2 linked regions of the Candidatus Nitrosotalea okcheonensis genome follow. The protein of the gene in region 2 binds, or shares a complex with, the protein of the main gene of each other region. Links are inferred from orthologs where the notes say so. Each region holds a gene or a part of one and is shown on either strand. Other genes may lie near its edges.

Region 1 (5,272 bases), 130 kb from region 2 along the record:
TTGCATGTGTTAGCGGTTCTTATGCTTTGTACGACAATGCCAATTGGGTAAGAGCTGGAGAAGCAGAGGGCAAGTCTGCCATCGTTGTAGTATCAGATATTGCAAAATATGATCTTGGTTCAAGCGGAGAATATACCCAGGGTGCAGGTGCTGTTGCCATGCTTCTAAATGATAATCCTAGACTGATGACTTTTGATCCAAAGGTTACATCAACTTCTATTAAAAATGAATATGATTTCTACAGGCCATTTGGAAAAGAGACACCAATTGTAAACGGTCAATATTCCAACTTGCTTTACATGATACAGGTGAAAAAGGCATTAATGGCATACAAAGAAAAAGCGCTATCTACTGGAATAATAAAATTAAAGGATGGAGAAACAATTCTCGATTATATTGATTTTGTAAACATGCATCTTCCATACAGCAACATGGGTAAGAAAGCTTTGACATACTTGCTAAGACATGAATGGAGAAGCTTACCGCGCTGGAAAGGGATTGTAGAAAAAATGGGAATGCAGGAACCAATTCCAAAGGATCCACGTGGAACAATAGAATCAATACTTGCAGACGAGGAATTCATGCAAAAAGACCACGAATTTACGAAACGATTTACAATGACTGAGGAATTCCAAGAAGCATATGATTCCAAACTTGCAAGTTCACTTATTGCATCAAGCATGGTAGGAAATCTTTACACTGCCTCATTATACATGGGCTTTAGAAGTTGTCTGGAATTTGAATTCCAAAAGGGCACCGATCTTGAGGGAAAGAGATTTGGATTTGGCTCGTACGGAAGCGGTAGTAGTGCAATGGTCTTCAGCGGAGTTATAATGGATAGATATAAGGAAATTGTCAAAAACATGAATCTAGAAGCAGAAATAGGAGATAGGAGAAAAATATCTCTTGAAGAATATGAACAGATTCATGAAAGCAAGCTGAGTCCAACCCAAAACATTTTGGATGGGAAAAAAGAATTTGTGTTGGTGGGAGTAGGGAGTAGTCCAGAATTACGTGGTCAGCGCAAGTACGTGTTTAACGAATAGGTTACACAAATCGATCTTGACGATCAAAGCAAATCAACAAAAAGGATATAAAATCACAAAGACTGTGGATATTCATGAAAGACCGTTCAATGCCAGTTTGTTTTACATCTGAACAATATGCAAAAATTGAACAGATTGCAAAGCAAAAGGGAATGTTAAACGCAGGCCAGCTTCTAGAAGAAGCATTGGAACAATAAATCCGAGAACTAGCGTTCTCAATTCCTTTCCTTTATGATAACTATTTAATGTATTTAGTGATATTCAATACCATGAACTTGTTTTCACGAAAACCCATCATCTGCACCATTTGTAAGAAAGAGTCTGCCCACAAGAATAAGCCAAAGAGTGAGTGGAAGATAGAGGGCTCACTGTGTGGAGATTGCTATGTTTCCCAGATGAAAAAGTTCTACGAACAGAGCCTGAGACAGAAATGTGTCATATGTGGAATAGAAAAAGACGTTCCTGATTTGTGGGAGCCACGATACCAGTGGGACATGACGGGGTTATTATGCAAGCCTTGTTTTGATAAAAAAGATCTTACCTACAAGAGTCAGAGGTCAAATTGCCAAACATGTGGAAAAAAACTTGGCATGATAAGGTACACACCCAAAAAAAAATGGGTGCTTGACGGACAACTGTGTCGGGAATGTTGGGACTCTCACAAGGCAAAGTTGGGCTAGATGAATATTTTTAAAAAATTCAAGTGTGATTTATGCGGTACAAAATTTAGACAGCAGGAATACTTGATGTTACACCAGCAGTTGCATCATTGTGACAAGCATTACGATTGTAAAGAATGTAACAAGTTTTTTTCAAGCATGGAAGAGATGAGAACACACATGCAACGCGCCCACAGCTATAATGGGACTAGAGATGTCTAGAATGCCTTGATTGTTTTTACTACTGGTGGTCTGACCTTTGTAAATACTCTAAAACCACAAATACATTTTATTTCTGGTAATCTTGTAAGTTCGGATTGTGATACTTGAGTTCCACAACGCATGCATGAGTAAAAAACACTAAAGCTAGTAGGTTTTTCTTCTGCAGGTATTTCTTGAATTGGTTCAGACATTTTTATCACTATTTCAAAGTAAGTTCGATATATACATCGTTTGGAATTTTAATTCTCATGAGTTGTCTTATTGCTCTGTCGTCTGCACCAAGGTCTATGACTCGTCTGTGTATTCGCATTTCCCATTTTTCATATGTGTTTGTGCCTTGACCACATGGCGATTTTCGTGTAACAACGTTTAATGTTTTTACTGGCAATGGTGTCGGACCTTTTACTTTGACACCTGTCTTTTCACCTATACCTTTGATTTCAGTACATACCCCATCTAGCCTTAAAAGACTAGTACTTGTCAATTTGATTCGGGCTGTCTGGGTCATTCAAGTCCCTATTTGGTGTATTTCTCAGTTATCTCTTTAACAATTCCTGCTGCAATTGTTGCACCCATGTCTCTGAGAGCAAATCTTCCCATTTCTGGAAATTCTCCGAATGTCTCAATACACAACGGTCTAACTGGTTTTATTCTGACAATTGCTGAATCTCCGGCTTTCAAGAATTTGGGATTCTCTTCCTCAATCGCACCAGATTGTGGATTTATTTTTGCTTCAAAAGCGACTATTGTTGCTGCAACCTGAGCAGTATGTGCATGCATTACTGGTGTATATCCGGGTGCAATTGCTGTTGGATGATGAATAACTATGATTTGTGCTCTGAATTCTTTTGCTACGTTTGGTGGATTGTCAGATGTTCCGATGACGTCTCCTCGGTGGATGTCTTTCTTTTCAATACCTCTCAAATTGAATCCAATGTTATCACCTGGTTCTGCAGATGGCATTTCTGTATGATGTGTTTCAATAGATTTGATTTCGCCCACCGCACCTGATGGCATGACGATGATCTTCTGACCAGGTTTTGCAACACCTGTTTCAACACGTCCTACTGGGACGGTACCAACACCTGTGATTGTATATACGTCTTGTATTGGAATTCTAAGTGGTTTACCTGTGGGTTTGTCAGGCATTGTAAAGTCGTCAAATGCTTCAAATAGTGTTTTGCCTGTCCACCATGGCATATTTGCTGATTTCTTGACCAAGTTGTCTCCTTTCCAACCTGACACAGGGATGATTGCGACCTTGTCGAGTTTGTAACCTACTGACTTTAATAATTTCTCTGCCTTTTCCTTGGCTACTTTGTATGCAGCTTCTGAGAAATTACTGTCATCCATTTTGTTAATTGCTACTACTAATTGTCCTACACCTAATGTTCTAAGTAAGAAAGCATGTTCTCTTGCTTGTCCACCTGGTGCGGTTGCAGTATCGGTTTCACCTTCTTTGGCAGATAAGACTAGAACTGCACAGTCTGCCTCTGAGGCTCCTGTAATCATGTTTTTGATAAAGTCTCTATGACCTGGTGCGTCAATTAATGTAAAGAAGTACTTTGGCGATTCAAATTTCTGAAATGCTAAATCTATAGTGATACCTCTTTCTCTTTCATCTTTGATATTGTCCATGACCCATGCATATTTGAAAGTGTCACCTTTTCCGGTCTTCTCGGATTCGGCTGCATGTGCTGCAATTGTTCTTTCATCTACTAATCCTAGTTCCATTAAAAAGTGACCCATGGTTGTAGATTTTCCGTTATCAATATGTCCTACGACAATCATGTTCAAGTGAGGTTTTCTTGATGCTGCAGTGCTCATGTTGGATGTTACTTGAGAAGGGCTTTATTAGCATTTTCATTTTTTGATTTTTTTCCGGTCAAAAATTGAATTATTTTCTGACTCGATCATCATGATCAAATTTTTTCACATGGTATAAATCGAACTATTTCATCACAATGAATAATGAAAATCACAGTAACAGTAATCAAAGCTGATGTTGGCGGAATCGGCGGACATACAAGACCAAGCGATGGTCTACTAAACGCTGTAAAAAATCTTGTAAAGCCACAAGTAAGAAAAGACGGTAAAGGACTCTTGATTGATTCCTACATTGGGTATTGTGGAGATGACATACATATTGTTATGACTCACACTAAAGGCGTTAATAATTCTCAAGTCCATGGACTAGCATGGCGCGCATTTGAGGCTGCAACTCGCGTAGCAAAAAGTGAAGGACTTTACGGCGCAGGCCAAGACTTGCTGAAGGATTCATTTTCTGGAAATGTAAAAGGCATGGGGCCAGGCGTTGCAGAGATGACATTTGATGAAAGACCTAATGAAGCATTTACGATTTATGCAGCAGATAAAACGGAACCCGGAGCATTCAACTATCCATTCTACAGAATGTTTGTTGATGCCCTATCCAATACGGGTTTGATTGTAAACCAGAATTTGGCAAGAGGTGTTAGAATTTCAGTAATGGATGTAGAAAAGGGTAAAGTAGCTACATTGGAAATGTGGCAAGACAAACCCACATTGGAAGCAGCTCTAATGTATCCAGGAAGATATGTCATATCCACTGTAACTACCAAGGATAATCAACCAATATTGGCAGCATCTACTGATAGGCTGCATAATATTGCGGGAACCTATGTTGGAAAAGACGATCCAATTTGCATAGTGCGAACCCAGAAAGATTTTCCGGCAACAGAAGAGGCAGGATCTGCATTTAACAATCCTCATCTAGTAGCAGGAAATACCCGAGGTAGTCATCACATGCCATTGATGCCAGTGAAAATCAATTCTCCCGCAAGCATCAACTATGCCATTCCAATAGTATCAGCACTTGTATTTTCAATGCATAATGGAATTTTGACAGGTCCTATAGATGGATTCGGAACTGAAGACTGGGATTATGTTAGAAATGTAGCGATGAGACGAGCTGTTGCAATTAGAAGTCAAGGGTTTGTTCATCCTGCAACTTTAGTTCCAGACGAATTGGAATACGGGGTGGGCTACAAGGCAAGAATGAGTGTCTTGTGGAGTAGGATGAGACCAATTCCAGGATCGTTACAGAATACAAAACATGGACAAAAGCAAAATTCTGGAAATAAACAGGGTAACAGACCACAACAGGGTAACAGACCACAACAGGGTAACAGACCACAACAGGGTAACAGACCACAACAGGGTAACAGACCACAACAGGGACAACAAAGACCTCAAGGTCAGAGACCTCCACAACATGGTCAGAGACCTCAAGGACAAAGATCAGGTCAGAAACCACAGCAGGGACAACACCCACAACAAAAACAGCAATCAAAGCCACAGACCGTA
Region 2 (5,338 bases):
ATCCATCAAAGAATGACCCTTGGATTGAATTCTGAAATGTTCTTGTGTTTTGTGCATTGCTTCAAACTTTGCCTGGTTTTCAAACTCCACCAGAATCACATGCTTGCCACTACGTGTTTCCAACAGTCGTCTTCTTACAAAGCCATCAAATTTTGAGAGCTCGACATTAGATTCAGATATCCAGTTTTTGAACTCGTCTTCTGAGCCCTTTTTGATTTGAATTTCTGCTGAAACTACAAACATATGCTTGATCGGTAATTATATGAATAATAATATTTCTAAGATTGTCATGCATAGCAAGTTGCACGTGTCTAAATGGTGCTATATTCGCACAGACTCAATAATTCTAAATAACGGAGTAATTCGATCAAAGACATGAATGAGAAGCTCCTAGCATATGGATCAATCATTGCGGCCATAGTGATAATGTCAACCATCGTATTCCCATTTTGGAATTTGATTCCATCCATGGTTACAGAAAAAGCCAGAGTTGTATATTTAGAAGGAGGCGGCAAATGCACTGTAGAAACAAGTGATGGTTTTGACATACGTGGCATTCCTTGCAACAATGCAAAGGTAGGAGACAATATCACTGCAACATATGATGTAAAGGTAAAAGACAGAGAGCACAAAATATAGCAGATTAGAGAAGTTTTAGATCCTTTGTGACTTTATCAATCATTTCTTCTGGAGCAGGACCTATCGATATGCATGTCACAGTCCCAGGTTCTATCTGAGTATGACCTGCATCAGTGACCTCAGACCAAGGCAGATCATGTGATATCGCATCACGTTTTATTTTTTCAAGCTCTGACATGCTAGATACTTTAACAACAACTTTTTCTTGTCCGTATCTTTCCCACTGATCAAACCATTCTCTTTTTGATTTTCTCACATGCTCTGCTCCCAAAACACATGCGTGACCTACTTGTGCAGCAATCTTTCCAGTACCCATCCCTAAATCTTTTCTTACAACAATTACTTGCTTGATTGTACCCATACTGATTTTGAATTACATTAGGGCATGTTAAACTTTTGAACAGCGTGTTTAACAAAAAAGGCTTGTTTGATTTTCATATTATATCCATAAATAACGGTATTATTTTACTAGATACATGCCAGGTATGAAATGCGTATCATGCGGAATTGGATTCTTTTCTGCCACTGGTTCAGACAAATGTTCCAAGTGTTCAGACAAGGGCCATCATGAAGCCGCAGCAAGTCATGACTCTTGTGGTTGCGGTCATAGCCACTAACCCATTTTTTCTCACCATAAAATAAAACCGAGTTTTTTCAAATCCGTATTGAATTAATAGTGTATGTACAAAAAATAAGAAACATGGATTATGATGTAGTCATAGCAGGCGGAAGTGTTGCAGGATTACTATGTGCCAGAGAGATTGCAAGTAAGAACCATCGAGTCCTAGTAATAGAAGAAGACTCTGAGCTGGGAACACCTGAACACTGTGGTGGAGTAGTCAGCATCTCTGCAATAGACGACTTGGGCATCATACCAATGAGGGCCACACTTGACAACAAGGTACGCTCTGCAAAAATAGTATCACCATCTGGAAAAGAGTTTACAATTGATGCAAGGCAGCAACAAGTAATAGTCTTGGATAGACGAGAATTCGACAAGCAGATTGCGCACCAAGCTCAGGTCAAGGGAGCTGAAATTAGAGTAAGAACATCACTGCGAGAGATTACAAAGGAAGGAGTTCGAACATCGGATGGCGAGATCAAGTGCAAATTTGTTGTAGATGCAAGAGGTGTGACATCTCTTGTTCAAAAAGACCGAACTGGCACTCTCCAGTCAGCACAGTACGAGATATTTGCAGACTGGATAGACAAGGAAAGAATCGAGGTCTATTTAGATCAAGAAAGATATCCCGGATTTTTTGCATGGGTCATACCTACTAGAAGAGATGAGGCAAAAATAGGAGTAGCAGGAAGAGGAATTAATCCAGCACAAGTAATCGAGGAATTTCTCAAGAAAAAAGGAAAACATTCCACCATTAGAAAAATATTTGCCCCAATTTGGATCAAGGGGCCAATCAAAGAGTTTGTTACAGGAAATGTTATCACAATAGGTGATGCGGCAGGACAAGCCAAGCCCACAACTGCTGGAGGAATCTATTCATCAGGAATTGGCGGCATATTTGCAGGCAATGCAATTTCCAAGTTCTTGGAATCTGGAAACAAGTCAGAACTGGCAGAATATCAAAGAGAATGGAACAAAAAATTCGGCAAGGAGTTTGAGAATATGCTTCTTGCGCGCTCTTTACTTGAGAGAATGGACAACAAAACAATTGACTCAATATTTGACTCGATAACACCAAAGATGCTTGATGAAATCTCAAAGGAAGGAAGTTTTGATTTTCATACTACATCGGTTGCCAAAATACTTGGCGTAAGAGGATCGGTCAAGGCGGTACAAGCAATTCTTGGAAATGAATTGAGAAGATTGCTGAGCTGAGTCAAAATTGATAAGCAAGGTATAAATTCAGTAGAAATCGAGTTTTAATCATGTCATCAACAATAGCATTACCTGTCTGCAGTTCTTGTCACAGACCAATAATGCCTAACGATAAGTGTGTAAAATTCAATTGCCCAAGTTGTGGCTCGGTATTACTCTGGAGATGTGAGAGTTGTAGAGAAGCAGCAAGACCATACAAATGCAATTCATGCACATTTGAAGGACCTTAGAAATTGGCGCGACTTTCACTTAGAGCAAAAATTCTCCCAACAGGAACTGAAATAAATCTAGACGACATTGCAAAAAAGATCACCGTATCATTAAAGGAGGGTATTATACTTTCAAAATATACAAAAGAGCCGCTTGCTTTTGGCCTCTATTTCATTAATGCAGAGTTTGCCCTAGACGACAAGGAAGGTCAAATGGATTCTCTTGAAAACGTAGTACGTTCAATTGAAGGAGTTGGAGAATTCGAAGTACTAGGCTTGAGCAGAACATCTGTTGATATGAAGTAGGTATCAACTTGGTAAAAAAAGACGAACTGCTACAAATGCGGGTCGGCGAAGCAAAACAAAGAGACGTTGGAAAAAGACGAGCCAGAATTGAACCAGAGGCAATGGAATTTTTAAAAGTAGAAGCAGGCGACATGGTTGAAATCATGGGTAAAAGATCAAGTTGTGCAGTAGTATGGCCTGCAGATGACGACAACAAGACACCAGATGTCATTCGAATAGATGGTCAAACAAGAAAAAATGCAGGAGTTGGAATCAACGACTTGGTAAATGTGAAAAAGGTAACAGCCAAGCCTGCCAAGACTGTAACTTTAATGCCGGTAAACGGAAATGTTACAGTTGACAAGGAGTTTACAGATTTTGTAAAAAACAGACTACGTGGTTTACCACTTTCTGAAGGTGATGAGATATCAGTAATGATTCTTGGAAATTCGATGGATTTCAAAATTCACAAGATCTCTCCAAAAGCTGTTGTAAAAATAGAACGAAGTACTTCGGTTACTATACTTACTGAGACATCCATTGATAAAAAAGTCAGAGTTACATTTGATGAAATAGGTGGCCTTAAGACACAGACTAAAAGAATGCGGGAAATTGTAGAACTGCCATTAAAACACCCCGAAGTTTTCACAAGACTCAATGTAGAGCCACACAGTGGAATATTGCTGTACGGCCCTCCAGGATGTGGAAAGACATTGATTGCAAAAGTATTAGCAAGTGAATCAGAGGCAAACTTTTACTCAATTAACGGTCCAGAGATAATGAACAAGTATTATGGAGAGACAGAGGCAAGATTACGAGATATTTTCAAAGAGGCAAGAGAAAATTCACCAAGTGTGATATTCATTGATGAAATTGATGCAATCGCCCCAAAAAGAGAGGAAGCATATGGAGATGTGGAAAAGAGAGTAGTGGCTCAGTTATTAGCCTTGATGGACGGTCTGAACGACAGAGGAAATGTAATAGTTCTTGGTGCAACAAACAGACCGGAAAGTGTAGACCCTGCTTTGCGAAGACCAGGTAGGTTTGACAGAGAGATTGAGATCACAGTACCAAATGCAGACGGTAGGCTTGAGATACTACACATCCACACACGCGGCATGCCACTTCAAGATGTAGACCTCAAAACACTTGCTGCAGAATTACACGGATATACAGGTGCGGACATCAAATCATTATGCAGAGAAGCTGCAATGAAAGCCCTCAGGACATTCTTACCAGAGATTGAGAACGAGAATGAAAAGATAGCGCCAGATGTATTAGAAAAGATGAGGATAACATTACCGGACTTTTACGATGCAATGCATGAAATCGTGCCAACTGCCATGCGCGAATTCTATGTTGAGAGTCCAAAAGTATGGTGGAAGGAAGTTGGGGGACTGGATGATGCAAAAAGAACTCTAGAAGATAACTTGATCACTGCAATAAAAGAACCAGTCAAATTCCAAAAGATGGGAATCAAACCTCCAAAGGGCGCATTATTGTACGGTCCATCAGGATGTGGAAAGACGTTACTTGCACGGGCTCTTGCAACAGAGAGTGGTGCAAACATGATACTCGTAAGAGGACCAGAGATACTGTCAAAATGGGTCGGAGAATCAGAAAAAGCAATAAGAGAAATTTTCAGGAAAGCAAAGACATCATCACCATGTATAATAATATTTGATGAGCTTGACTCACTTGCCCGTTTCAAATCAAATGAAGAGGGCGGGATTGGAGAGAGGCTGCTAAGTCAGCTTCTTACAGAGATGGAAGATGGAGGAGCGTCAAGAGTTGTAGTACTAGGAATTTCAAACAGACCAGATCTTATCGACCCATCATTAATACGACCGGGCAGACTGGATCTAATGATCTTCGTTCCACCGCCAGATGAAAAGGGTCGATTTGAGATAATCAAACTATTAACAAAACAGATGCCACTTTCAGGTGACATTAACTTGAAAGAGATTGCAGTAGCAACAAAAGGATACAGTGGAGCAGATCTTGTTGCAGTATGTAGGGAAGCTGCAGTAAATACCATGCGAAACAATAGTCAAAAAATAACTAGTACTGACTTTTCTGCCGCACTCAAAAACGTCAAGCCATCAATTACAAAAGGAGTTGAAGATTGGTACTCTACAGTTAAAGATAATATATCATACGCATTACCAAAACCAATGGACAAGGCATTTTACGGATAGATATGGCCATCCCACTACGAAATACAATATATGAAAAGATCAAGATTGCAGGATCTCTTACCGATTCAGAGCTATCAAAATCCCTCATCAAGGCGGGCATCTCAATTCCAGAAGACGAGTTTAACAAGACTCTCCTCAACCTAGAGATCTATGGCTTGATCAAAGTAACG

The links. Proteins that work in one complex are often made in the same cells at the same time.
Region 1: the proteins of BQ3481_RS01980 (region 2) and tuf are in contact, whole or in part, in a crystal structure (PDB 7CSL), measured with the Pyrococcus horikoshii proteins. The link is inferred for Candidatus Nitrosotalea okcheonensis from one-to-one orthologs. Residues at the interface, in WP_010884146.1 of Pyrococcus horikoshii: Phe4, Leu6, Val7, Val9, Arg11, Met13, Pro14, Thr15, Asp16, Pro17, Leu38, Ala39, Lys40, Glu44, Pro45, Ile46, Ala47, Phe48, Gly49, Leu50, Tyr56, Leu58, Arg60, Asp61, Glu62, Glu63, Tyr65, Ser66, Phe67, Asp68; in WP_010885563.1 of Pyrococcus horikoshii: Val16, Lys20, Ser21, Lys62, Arg65, Glu66, Arg67, Gly68, Val73, Ala74, His75, Ile88, Asp89, Ala90, Pro91, Gly92, His93, Asp95, Phe96, Lys98, Asn99, Gly103, Ala104, Asp227, Val228, Tyr229, Ile231, Val234, Val237, Val239.

The regions. Positions count from the first base shown.
Region 1 is NZ_LT841358.1:454,107-459,378, reverse strand. Bases 1,600-4,470 are described here. They hold tuf (translation elongation factor EF-1 subunit alpha), read right to left. Parts: upstream 3,755-4,470; coding sequence 2,444-3,754; downstream 1,600-2,443. Other genes in these bases: rpsJ (30S ribosomal protein S10), read right to left, coding at 2,127-2,435; BQ3481_RS02780 (RNA polymerase Rbp10), read right to left, coding at 1,924-2,118; BQ3481_RS11945 (C2H2-type zinc finger protein), read left to right, coding at 1,727-1,927; BQ3481_RS02790 (hypothetical protein), read left to right, coding at 1,600-1,726. In the rest of the region: BQ3481_RS02795 (hydroxymethylglutaryl-CoA synthase family protein), read left to right, coding at 1-1,046; BQ3481_RS11840 (hypothetical protein), read left to right, coding at 1,121-1,243; more of BQ3481_RS02790, read left to right, coding at 1,316-1,599. UniProt on the Methanocaldococcus jannaschii protein: GTP hydrolase that promotes the GTP-dependent binding of aminoacyl-tRNA to the A-site of ribosomes during protein biosynthesis.
Region 2 is NZ_LT841358.1:319,190-324,527, reverse strand. The notes cover bases 1,414-4,350. They hold BQ3481_RS01980 (elongation factor 1-beta), read left to right. Parts: upstream 1,414-2,709; coding sequence 2,710-2,991; downstream 2,992-4,350. Other genes in these bases: BQ3481_RS01975 (CDC48 family AAA ATPase), read left to right, coding at 3,000-4,350; BQ3481_RS01985 (zinc finger domain-containing protein), read left to right, coding at 2,527-2,706; BQ3481_RS01990 (NAD(P)/FAD-dependent oxidoreductase), read left to right, coding at 1,414-2,476. Outside these bases: BQ3481_RS02005 (antibiotic biosynthesis monooxygenase family protein), read right to left, coding at 1-243; BQ3481_RS02000 (hypothetical protein), read left to right, coding at 376-639; peptidyl-tRNA hydrolase Pth2, read right to left, coding at 644-1,000; BQ3481_RS11595 (hypothetical protein), read left to right, coding at 1,116-1,256; more of BQ3481_RS01990, read left to right, coding at 1,340-1,413; more of BQ3481_RS01975, read left to right, coding at 4,351-5,168; BQ3481_RS01970 (hypothetical protein), read left to right, coding at 5,171-5,338. UniProt on the Methanocaldococcus jannaschii protein: Promotes the exchange of GDP for GTP in EF-1-alpha/GDP, thus allowing the regeneration of EF-1-alpha/GTP that could then be used to form the ternary complex EF-1-alpha/GTP/AAtRNA.